One region of the Allorhizobium sp. GW101-3B10 genome, then DNA from elsewhere that is predicted to be linked to it. Evidence: predicted binding sites of a transcription regulator. Region 1 holds the regulator's gene; each other region holds the start of a gene.
What was found. The regulator PhoB, encoded in region 1, activates phosphate uptake and scavenging genes when phosphate is short. The targets are predictions, from matches to a motif close to TGTCATNNANCTGTCAT.
Positions count from the first base shown of each region.

Region 2: a site for PhoB is predicted at 1,320-1,336, ahead of AC07Y0_RS20285 (DUF2794 domain-containing protein). Genes of this name have one in related genera too.
Region 3: a site for PhoB is predicted at 1,797-1,813, ahead of phnC (phosphonate ABC transporter ATP-binding protein). Genes of this name have one in related genera too.

Region 1 is NZ_JBWKZR010000001.1:3,377,565-3,381,444, reverse strand. Features, by position in the region: gene pstB (phosphate ABC transporter ATP-binding protein PstB) at 13-828, shown strand; gene phoU (phosphate signaling complex protein PhoU) at 875-1,588, shown strand; gene phoB (phosphate regulon transcriptional regulator PhoB) at 1,619-2,302, shown strand; gene AC07Y0_RS16780 (GcrA family cell cycle regulator) at 2,456-2,992, opposite strand; gene AC07Y0_RS16775 (aspartate aminotransferase family protein) at 3,430-3,880, shown strand, end outside.
Region 2 is NZ_JBWKZR010000001.1:4,118,533-4,122,412, reverse strand. Features, by position in the region: gene chvE (multiple monosaccharide ABC transporter substrate-binding protein) at 1-74, opposite strand, end outside; gene AC07Y0_RS20290 (LysR family transcriptional regulator) at 246-1,187, shown strand; gene AC07Y0_RS20285 (DUF2794 domain-containing protein) at 1,360-1,758, shown strand; gene AC07Y0_RS20280 (GNAT family N-acetyltransferase) at 1,762-2,319, opposite strand; gene AC07Y0_RS20275 (MFS transporter) at 2,475-3,880, opposite strand, start outside.
Region 3 is NZ_JBWKZR010000003.1:27,671-31,550, reverse strand. Features, by position in the region: gene phnD (phosphate/phosphite/phosphonate ABC transporter substrate-binding protein) at 59-907, opposite strand; gene phnC (phosphonate ABC transporter ATP-binding protein) at 904-1,713, opposite strand; gene tnpB (IS66 family insertion sequence element accessory protein TnpB) at 1,922-2,116, opposite strand; partial or broken gene AC07Y0_RS25590 (hypothetical protein) at 2,389-3,294, shown strand; gene AC07Y0_RS25585 (FAD:protein FMN transferase) at 3,275-3,880, shown strand, end outside.

The DNA.
Region 1 (3,880 bases):
GAGCCAAGAGAGATGAACATATTGTCCGACGCAGCGGTTGAGAAGGCACTGGAACAGAAGATGACCGAAGTTGACTACAAGATGATCGGCCAAGACGTGTCGGTGTACTATGGCGAGAAGCGTGCGCTTTTTGACGTCAATCTGAACGTTCGCAAGAACACCGTGACGGCGCTCATCGGTCCGTCCGGCTGTGGCAAGTCTACCTTCCTGCGGTGCCTGAACCGGATGAACGACACGATCGACGGCTGCCGGGTCACCGGCAAGATCACACTGGATGGCGGGGACATTTACGACCCGTCCATCGACGTCGTCGAACTGCGCGCCCGCGTCGGCATGGTCTTCCAGAAGCCGAACCCGTTCCCGAAATCGATCTACGAGAACATCGCCTACGGCCCGCGCATCCATGGCCTCGCCCGCTCCAAGGCCGATCTCGACCAGGTCGTCGAAAGCAGCCTGCTCAAGGCCGGCCTGTGGAACGAAGTGAAGGATCGGCTGCAGGAGTCCGGCACCGGTCTCTCCGGCGGCCAGCAGCAGCGCCTTTGCATCGCCCGTGCCGTCGCCGTGAGCCCTGAAGTCATCCTGATGGACGAACCCTGCTCGGCGCTCGACCCGATCGCCACCGCCAAGGTCGAGGAACTGATCCACGAGTTGCGCGCCAATTTCACCATCGTCATCGTCACCCACTCGATGCAGCAGGCCGCCCGCGTGTCGCAGCGCACCGCGATGTTCCACCTCGGCCTGCTGGTCGAGGAAAACGACACGGACAAGATGTTCACCAATCCGGACGATCAGCGCACCCAGGACTATATCATGGGCCGCTTCGGCTGAGCCGGCGCTTCCATCCGAGCGGACACCAAATTCAAGGACAACGAACATGTCGGCATCGCATATCTACACCGCCTATGACGAAGAACTGAAATACCTGATGCGCCGCATCACCGAGATGGGCGGCCTTGCCGAACAGATGGTCGCCGACAGTGTGCGGGCGCTGGTCAACTCCGACGCGGCGCTGGCGCAGAAGGTCATTTCCGATGACGTGATCATGGATGCGGCCGAGCGCGAGATCGGCGACAAGGCGATCATCACCATCGCCCGCCGCCAACCGGTCGCCGCCGACCTTCGCGAGATCATCGGCGCGCTGCGCATCGCCAACGACCTGGAACGCGTCGGCGACCTCGGCAAGAGCAATGCCAAGCGCGTCATGGCCATCCAGGCGACCGGCGTGCCGCGCAAGCTGGCCCGTGGCCTCGAACACCTCAGCGAACTGGCCCTGATCCAGCTCAAGGAAGTGCTCGACGTCTACACGACGCGCTCCGCCGAAAAGGCCAAGTCGATCCGCGACCGCGACGAGGAAATCGACGCCATGTACACCTCGCTGTTCCGCGAGCTGTTGACCTACATGATGGAAGATCCGCGCAACATCACCAGTTGCACCCATCTGCTGTTCTGCGCCAAGAACATCGAGCGCATCGGCGACCATGCCACCAACATCGCCGAGACCATCTACTACATGGCCACGGGCGACCAGCCCGAAGGAGAGCGTCCGAAGGACGACCTGACCTCCTCCTTCGGTGCCATCACCGAATAATCCGGCTGCATCGAGAGGTTATCGACCGACATGCTTCCCAAAATCGCCGTCGTCGAGGACGAGGAAGCCCTCAGCGTCCTGCTCCGCTACAATCTGGAGGCTGAAGGCTACGAGGTTGAAACGATCCTGCGCGGGGACGAGGCGGAGCTTCGCCTGCAGGAACGCGTTCCCGACCTGCTGATCCTCGACTGGATGCTGCCCGGCGTGTCCGGCATCGAGCTTTGCCGCCGTCTGCGCATGCGCCCCGAAACCGAGCGCCTGCCGATCATCATGCTGACGGCGCGCGGCGAGGAGAGCGAGCGGGTCCGCGGGCTCGCCACCGGCGCCGACGACTATGTCGTCAAGCCGTTCTCGACGCCGGAGCTGATGGCCCGCGTCAAGGCCATGCTGCGCCGTGCCCGCCCGGAAGTGCTCTCCAGCGTCCTGCGCTGCGGCGATATCGAGCTGGACAGGGAAACCCATCGCGTTCACCGCAAGAGCCGCGAAGTGCGCCTCGGCCCGACCGAATTCCGCCTGCTGGAGTTCCTCATGGCTTCGCCTGGCCGTGTCTACTCACGTTCGCAGCTGCTGGACGGAGTCTGGGGCCACGACATCTATGTCGACGAGCGCACGGTCGACGTGCATGTTGGACGGCTGCGCAAGGCGCTCAACTTCTCCAACCTGCAGGACGTCATCCGCACGGTCCGCGGCGCGGGCTATTCGATGGAAGCCTGAAGGGCGCAGTCGATCCCAACGGACAAACAGAAAACGGGCCCGCGTGGCCCGTTTTTCGTATCCGCCGGCATCAGATGGCCGGCCAATGGGTCGTGTCTCGCGACAGGGCCAAGTCCGGGCGGCAGGCCGCCCGGCACTTCTGTCCGATCCGCCTTAGCGGGCTGCCGCGTTCGCTGCCTTGCGGCGCTCGCCGACCGGCTGATAGGCCAGCTTGGCGTGATAGCCGCAATAGGGCGAAGTATCCGCGGATTCGCAGCCGCAGAAGTGGAAGTCGTCCTTCATCGGGTCGCCGATCGGCCACTTGCAGGTGCGTTCGGTGAGTTCGGTCAGCGCCAGCTTGCGCGAAATCGGCAGGACGACGCCACGGCTCGGGGCGACTGCGATCTCCTCGATGCCGTCGATTTCGATCTCTTCCTTGAGCATGTTGGTGCCCGAGGCGCGGGCGACGGTGCGGGTCGTGACGCGCGACGCGAAGGTCGTGGCGCGCGGTGCAGCCGCCGGGCGCTTGGCTGCCCGCGTCGCAGCCGAGCTGCCGCCGGCCTTGGCGCGGCCCGGAAGGTTCAGTCGGTGAACCTTGCCGATGACGGCATTGCGGCTCACACCGCCCAGTTGTGCTGCGATCTGGCTCGCGCTCAAGCCTTCCGACCAAAGTCGCTTGAGTTTTTCCACGCGCTCATCTGTCCAATTCATGCCGTTATCTCTCCGCCGCTCGCGATTTGTGATGGCAGAATCGCTCACCGTTGCTTCGGAAGGATCCGAAACAAACTCGCCTCGATACTGTCGGTGACTGGTTCCGCCGCATGCAGTTTCTTTATTGACTATTAACCTAGTGCCGGGCTGACTCCGTGACAAGAGTCGGTCGAATCATCGCGAATCGATTCTGGAGTTTTCCCCAACTTGCTACCCTGGCGCGTCGCGGCCGCTCGCGTGGTCAAACGACGCGGTCTTGCTCCCGGCATGGTCGAAAATTCAGGCGCGCCGCGCTGTTTCGTTGACAGGCAAGGTCGAAATGTCGATAGTGCCCCCGCCGCCGCAAGGCGGCATTTTTGATTTTTCAAGGCACCGTTCGCCGGGAGATCAAAAGCGTCCGTCGTCCCGTCAAGCCCTCCCGAAGGAGTGTTTTCATCATGGCAGAAGCCTCTCCCCTCTATCAGACCTATATGCGCGCGCCCTTGCGGTTCGAGCGAGGCGAGGGTGTGTGGCTGGTGACCGAGGGTGGCGAACGCTATCTCGACTTTGCGGCCGGTGTCGCGGTCAATTCGCTCGGCCATGCCCATCCGCACCTGATCGAGGCGCTGACGACGCAGGCCGGCAAGGTCTGGCATCTCTCGAACCTCTATGACGTCCCCGGCCAGGAGACGCTCGGCCGCCGGCTGACCGAAGCGACCTTCGCCGATCGCGTCTTCTTCACCAATTCTGGCGCCGAGGCGCTGGAATGCGCGATCAAGACGGCGCGCCGCTATCAGTTCGTCAAGGGCCATCCCGAGCGCTTCCACATCATCACCTTCGAGGGCGCCTTCCACGGCCGCACCATCGCGACCATCGCCGCCGGCGGCCAGGAGAAATATCTCGAGGGCT
Region 2 (3,880 bases), 740 kb from region 1:
TCCGCAATTGCCTGCGACGCGAACATCGAAATGCCCAGCGCGACAGACGCAATAAGAGTGGTGATTTTCTTCACGGAATTCCTCCCTTGGCTGATCGTGCGGTCCCAGCTCCTTCCGGCAACCGCACACTGCAAGAACCGGCGACTGCATGAGCCCCGCCTGATCCGAGGCGAGTCTTAGTGCCTCGGATATACCGATCAAATGAATAATTTGACTTTCTGCATACCGTGATTGATATGTGAATCATGCCTGAGATCCTTGCCAACCGCCTTCTGCCCAAGCACTTCAGCCTGATTCGCGCCGTTGCCGAATACGGCCAGCTCAGCCTCGCGGCCAATGCGCTGGCCATGACGCAGCCCGCCGCGTCGCGCATGCTGGCCGACATAGAACGCCAGGTGGACGCGCCGGTCTTCGTGCGTACGCCCAAGGGCATGGAGCCGACGGCGATCGGGAGCGCGCTCGCGCGGCGGGCCGAAAACCTGCTGGAGGAGATCCGGGAAGCGGCCCGCGAGGTGGAGGCGATCCGCCGCGGACTGACCGGCACCGTGCGGGTGGGCGCCGTGACCGGCGGCGCCGTCGGCTACGTCGTGCCGGCGATCCAGGCGCTGAAAGCGGAGACCGAGACGGTCGACATCCATGTCGACGTGGCCGCCAGCGGCTCGCTGATCGCCGACCTGCTGGCGGGACAGCTGGATTTCGTCCTGGGGCGCATTCCCGCCGGCATCGACGCCCGCCAGTTCTCGATCACCGGCATGCTGAGCGAGGAGGTGGACCTGCTGGTGCACCAGAATCATCCTCTGGCCAATGCCGAGAGACTGACGATGTCGGACCTCGTCCATTTCCCCTGGGTGATGCAGGCGCCGGGTGCGCCGATGCGCCAGGCGCTGGAAGGCGTGTTCGTCGCCCAGGGCGCGCCGATCCCTTCCAACATCGTCAACACGACCTCGCTGCTGGTGATGATCGCCATGCTCGCCGCCTCGAACGCCATCGCGCCGATGTCGCGCGAACTCTCGGAGCTGCTGTGCCGGCACACGACGGGCACGGGCGTCACCCGGCTCGATGTCCGGCAGGAGATCTCGGTCGCGCCCTATCACCTGATCAGCCTTGCGGGCAAGCGGATGAGCCCGATCGCCACGCGTATGCGCGATCTGGTGGCCCGCGAGTTCGACAGCCGCCGGCGCGTCTGAACGGACCGCTGCGGATCGCCCCACCCTCGACCGGACCTGGGGACTGCGCCGCTCCGTGCATCCGCGACGGGCGAGCCGGTTCATGCCCGCCGGACGCGCCAAGACTTGCAATTTCGGCCTCTTGAGGCAGACTGTCATTCATCCGTCACGAAGGCGAGGTTTTGAAGCATTGATGAGCGATCAGTCGGATACAGGGCCCGATGAGTTCGGAAGCCAGGAACCGAGCCCCGCATCCGTCGTCGATATCCGCGAATATCGCCAGGCCCGCGATCCGCTGCCCGTCACCTTCCACCGCCGCGAACTGGACGCCATCCTGTGGATCTACGGCCGGATGGTCGGCGAAGGCGCATGGCGCGACTACGCCATCGACCACCTCAAGGACCGGGCGGTGTTTTCCGTGTTCAAGCGTTCGGGCGAGTTCCCGCTTTACCGCATAGAGAAGAATCCGAAGCTCGCCGGCAAGCAGGGCGCCTTCTCCGTCATCGGCGCGGACGGCCGCATCCTCAAGCGCGGCCACGAGTTGAAACAGGTGCTGAAGGTGTTCGACAAGTCGCTGAAGCTCGTCGAATAGGACTCATCCGGCAAAGAGCGTCCCGGGATAGCGTGACGGATCCGGATCGGACGTGTCCCCCTCGCCCAGCGCGATCTGCATGAACACCGTATCGAGCCACTGGCCGAGCTTGAAACCCGTGCCGTTGAGCGTGCCGACCATGCGGAAACCGCAGGAGCGATGAACGGCGATCGAGGCGAGGCTCGCACCGCCGATGACGGCGACCATCTGGCGAAAGCCGAGATCGGTCGCGCGCCGCACAAGCTCCTCGAGCAGGAGGCGGCCGATGCCCCGGCCCCGCGCCGCGGGCGCCAGATAGATCGAATCCTCGACCAGCCAGCGATAGGCGGGGCGCGTACGGAAGGCCGAAGCGTAGGCATAGCCAAGCACCTCGCCCGACGGGTCGACGGCGACGATATAGGGATAGCCCTGCCGCGTGATCGCCTCGAAGCGCGACTTCATCTCGTCTTCGTCCGGCGGCACCAGTTCATAACTCGCCGTGCCCGTCATGACCGCATCGGCGTAGATGCCGGTGATCGCGGCGATGTCGGCCGCACTGGCGTTTCTGAGCGTCACTGTCATGGAGGTCACCGGGAGGCTGGGCAGGATGGCCCAGTTTTCCATAGCGCCACCGGGCTTTCAAGCGGCCCGGCCTCGCGCCTCAACGAAAAAAGCCCGGCGCGTCGGCGCCGGGCTTCCCCGGGAGCGAACTCCCGGAATGCGTCACATCGTCCGCCTCAGGCGTTGATGTCGTTGTCCTTGGTTTCCTTCAGGAAGATCATGCCGATGACGAAGGTCGCGCCAGCGACGATGATCGGGTACCAGAGACCGTAGTAGATATCGCCCTTGGCGGCGCTCATGGCGAAGGCCGTTGCCGGGAGAAGACCACCGAACCAGCCGTTGCCGATGTGGTAGGGCAGCGACATGCCGGTATAGCGGATGCGGGTCGGGAACATCTCGACGAGCATCGCGGCGATCGGGCCGTAAACCATGGTGACGTAGATCATCAGCACGGTGAGGACTGCGATGACGCCGGTCCAGCTGACCTTGGCCGGGTCGGCGACCATCTTGAACGCACCGCCGTTGGCGATGGTGTAGACGGCCATTTCGGGAGCAGCGGCAGCTTCTTCGGCCGTCAGGAGCTTTTCCTTGACCAGATCGGCCGTCGGAACCATGGCCTTTTCGCCTGCGCGGATGGCAACAGCGTCCAGGGCGAGTTCCGGGTTGCCGGCGACGAAGGCGTCGAGCTTCACATCCGGAACCTTGGCGGCTGCGCGGACCAGCGGATAGCCGTTGGACTGCAGGGCAAGGTTCATGCCCTTCTGCATCTTGGCATCCAGAGCCTTGGACTGGTCGGCCGCCTTGACGGCGTCATAGCTCTCGATGGTGGCATCGCCGATCTTGATCGTGGCAACCGAGCCGGCCGGGCCGGCGACGACATCATACGGAACCGAATTCTTGGTCAGCGTCGAAGTCGCGATGTCGCAGGAGGTGGTGAACTTCGCAGTACCCGTCGGGTTGAACTGGAAGGTGCAGTCTGCCGGATCGGCGGTAACCGTTGCACGGATGCTTTCCTGCGCCGCGAACAGGGCAGGGTTACCGAACTGGGTCATGGCCTTGAAGAGCGGGAAATAGGTGAGAACGGCGAGAAGCAGGCCGGCCATGATGATCGGCTTGCGGCCGATCTTGTCGGACAGCCAGCCGAATACGACGAAGAACAGGGTGCCGATGGCGAGCGCGATGGCAACCATGATGTTGGCGGCCTGCGGGTCGACCTTGAGCACGTTCTGCAGGAAGAACAGCGCGTAGAACTGGCCGGAATACCAGACCACGGCCTGACCGGCGACGGCACCGAGCAGGGCGAGGATGGCGACCTTGGCGTTCTTCCACTGACCGAAGGCTTCGGAGATCGGCGCCTTCGAACGGGTGCCTTCTTCCTTCATCTTCGTAAAGGCCGGGGATTCGTTCATCTTCAGACGAATCCAGACCGAAACGGCGAGGAGCAGCGCGGAGAGAAGGAACGGGATGCGCCAGCCCCAGTCGGCGAAGGCTTCCTTGCCCATGACCGTCTGGATGCCCAGAATGATCAGCAGCGAGAGGAAGAGGCCGAGGGTGGCGGTCGTCTGGATCCACGAGGTGTAGA
Region 3 (3,880 bases), on a different contig from region 1:
AAGAAAGGACGCAGGCCAGCGCCTGCGTCGAAAGGTGAGAAACTGTCTCGAACGCGCCTTACTGACTCAGGTCCAAGTTCAGCACTTTACCGAGCTCACGGACGACGTCGTAGGCTTTGTCATCGATCGGAGCGAACCCATCGGCTTTGAAGGATGCCAATACCTTTTCGTCTTTAAGGTCGATGAAGGCTTTGGTGATCGCCTCTTTCAACGAAGTGTCAAGATCCGACCGCATGGTCCAGGGGTACTGCGGGAACGGATCGGACTCGGCGAGGGCGATAACTTTCTTAGGATCAATGGTGCCACGAGCGACCATTGAATTGTAGATGGGCAACGAAAGTCCGCCAATCTGAGCATTGCCATTCTGCACTGCAATAGCCACGGCATCATGCGACCCTACGAAGTTCTCGCTATAGTCTTTTCCAGCCTCAACTCCGGCCTTAAGCAGCATAGATTTCGGGATAAGGTGGCTTGAGGTGGAAGCCACGTCCCCAAACGCGACCTTTTTCCCTTTTGCATCTTCAAGGCTTTCGATGCCAGCCTCTGCATTGGCGACAACTACAGCGCGATAGGTAGTTTCGCCATCCTTCATAAGTGCTGCGAAAGGCTCGATATCAGCCTTGGTTTTCGCGAGCGTGTAAGAGAGCGGCCCGAAATAAGCCAACTCAAGCCGGCCGAAACGCATCGCTTCGATCATTGACGAGTAGTCGGTCGTTACGATCAGTTCAATCTCCCGACCGAGTGTCTTCTCAAGATACTCCTCGAGAGGACGATTGTTTTTGATGACAGTGGCGGCGTTCTCGTCCGGTAGCAACGCGACGCGCAATGTCTCTGGATTTGAGCCAGCATGCGCCAACGAACTCCAGCCAAGAACGGCGAGGAATGCGAGGGACAGAAGCTTCTTCATAATGCGGCCTCCATGGCAGCTAAAGGTTGATCATACTCGTAGTTGGACAAATCTTGTGTTGTGGTCGGATTTCTTGGGGCGCTGCGGTAGATCGACGCACACATTTGATCGGTCAGTTCGTCGACAGCGGCGTCCGCAACCACTTCCCCGTCGCGCATAGCAATGACCCGGTCGCCGAACCGGCGAGCTAGATCGATCTGATGAAGGCTGATCACAGCAGTGATGCCGTCGGCTGTGCATATTTCGCGAAGCTGCGACAGGACCTCGACAGCCGTTTCAGGGTCCAGACTTGCAACGGGCTCATCTGCAAGGACCAGTTGGGGCTTCTGGACCAGCGCGCGCGCAATGCCCACCCGTTGCTGCTGACCGCCGGATAGTTGATCCGCCCTGACGAGAGCCTTATCAAGAAGGCCTACGCGTTCAAGGCATTCCAACCCCAGCCTTCGATCCGAACGCGGCATAGGGAACAACGTACGCCAGCCAGAGTGGTAGCCCAGGCGGCCCGTCATGACGTTGTCGAGCGCGCTCAAGCGCCCTATGAGTTGGTGCTGCTGGAATATCATCCCAGTTCGCCTTCGGTGAATGCGAAGCTTAGTTTCCGCATCCAGAGCACCAATATCGTTAGAAGTGATCGAACCAGACGTCGGCGCAACCAAGCCGTTGAGTGTCCGGATGAGGGTAGATTTGCCTGCGCCGGATCTACCGAGGAGCACGACGAACTGACCCTGGTTGAACGTCAATGTCGTTGTCTTCAAAGCTTGGGTGCCGTTGGCATAGGTCACGGCAACTCCGTTCAGAGCCAGCATCACAATAATCCTGATCGTTAGTGGTGCATCGATTGAATATTTGCATCACTATGGGCGACATATGACGTCCGTTTATCAGGCTCGTGAAACTTCAATGACAGCACTTAAACTCAGCTCTACCTCCTCGCGTAGCTGCGATGGAGAAATTTCACCCAGAGCCGCCTGATCATGACGGCCCGGTCCCAATTCTACACCACCTTGACGGATGCTATCCCATATTCGGCCAGATAAACCGGCCCTTCTCCAGCCGCCGGGTAAAAAGGCAGGCGCCCAGACCATCATGCCAGATGATCTTCAAAATATCCGATCTGCGGCCCCTGAAGACGAAGAGATGCCCTGACAACGGATCATGCTGCAGAACCTCCTGCACCCGAAGCGCCAAGGAGGGAAAGCCACAGCGCATGTCCGTATATCCGCGCCTTCCTGGCGGGCACCCTTGATCCCGAATATTCCCGTCAGCTGACCGAGCAACTACGACAGGCAGGCGTCCCGGTTTGACCATGCCGTCGCTGGCAATTAATCTGAGCACGTGGCGGATGTTTGCAAGCAGACCCGGATGTTTGCGAGCACATTGGCAAAGAGCGTGAGCACGACGCCCGCTCCATTGTCAGATAATTCGAGCAGAAAATGCCGATGTTTGCGAGCAGAGGCGCTTATGTTGGCAAGCCGCTACAGGTATCTACTGCCGCCGAGGCCAAAGGCTGGCAGGAGCTGCTTGCTTTTGATACCGTCGACCGCCAATCGCCGCAGGATTTTGCCCGCTGGGGCCAGGCGCTTGGGGCCGCTATGGGCATCACCCTTGCCCTCACCCACCTACCGGTTGTGCCGCAATCGCAGCCTTTGACGCTGATGTCCCGCCGCGATTACGGGGCCGAGGTGCAGGCCCAGACCGCAATCCTGCGCTTTGCCCTGCCGAAGATTTCGCTTTGGCGACGTTTGACGGGCCGTGGCTTTGGTCGGTTTCAGGCGGGCGACCTTTTGGGCATCCTGCCCGAGGGTGCGACGTTGCCCCGCTTCTATTCGCTGGCCTCGGGACGTCGGGATGGTTTTGTTGAGGTTGTGGTCCGAAAACTGCCCGGCGGTCTTTGCTCCGGCCAGCTTATGGCGTTGGAACCCGGTGACAGCGTGGCCGCCTTCCTGCGCCCCAACCCCAGGTTCCACGCGGACCGCAGCGCTGCACCGCTGATTCTGATCGGGGCGGGCACCGGCATCGGCCCGCTTGCAGGCTTCACCCGTGCCAATGCCCGCAACCGCCCGATTCACCTGTTCTTTGGCATGCGCCACCCCGACAGTGACTTTCTTTACGGCGAAGATTTCGGGGTCTGGCAGGCGCAGGGTCACCTGACCCGACTGGTCACAGCCATATCACGCGGGGCCAAGCCGCATTATGTTCAGGACGCGTTGCGCGCTGAGGGGGCGGAGATTGCCCGACTGATCCGAGATGGCGCGCGGGTGATGGTGTGCGGCGGCCGAGAGATGGCCGTCGGGGTCGCCGATGCGCTGGCGGATATTCTCGCCCCCGTTGGGCTGACGCCAATCGCACTGAAAGCAGAGGGGCGTTATGTCGAAGATGTTTACTGACTTGCAGCGCCATGCGCTGAACGGCCCCACCATGGGCACGCGCTGGTCTGCGCTGTTTTATAGGGCAGAGGGGTTTGACCCCGCACCCGTGCAGGCCGCACTTCAAGCAGCGGTAGGAGAGGTGGATGATCAGATGTCCACATGGAACCCCACCAGCGATCTGACGCGTCTGAACGCGGCACCTGTCGATGAATGGGTGGCAGTTCCGGCGCGGCTGATGACGGTTTTGCGCCTTGGCTTGAAAATTGGGCGGGCGACAGATGGGGCGTTTGATATTGGCATGGGCGACGCCGTGGCAGCGTGGGGCTTTGGTCCGCAATGCGCAACACCCGAAGACATCCGCGCCGCGATGAGCGCGCCGCGCTTGCCTGCGTATGAGGTGTTAGACCTTGATGCAGCGGGGCGCGCGCGCAAGCGTGCCCCGATCACGCTAGACCTGAACGGGATTGCCAAGGGGTACGGTGTCGACCGGCTGACTGAGGTGCTGACCGGTTTTGGGATTACCTCCGCCCTTGTCGGCATCGACGGCGAGATGCGCGCGCTTGGGTTAAGGCCGGACGGCACCCCCTGGACGATCGCGGTAGAG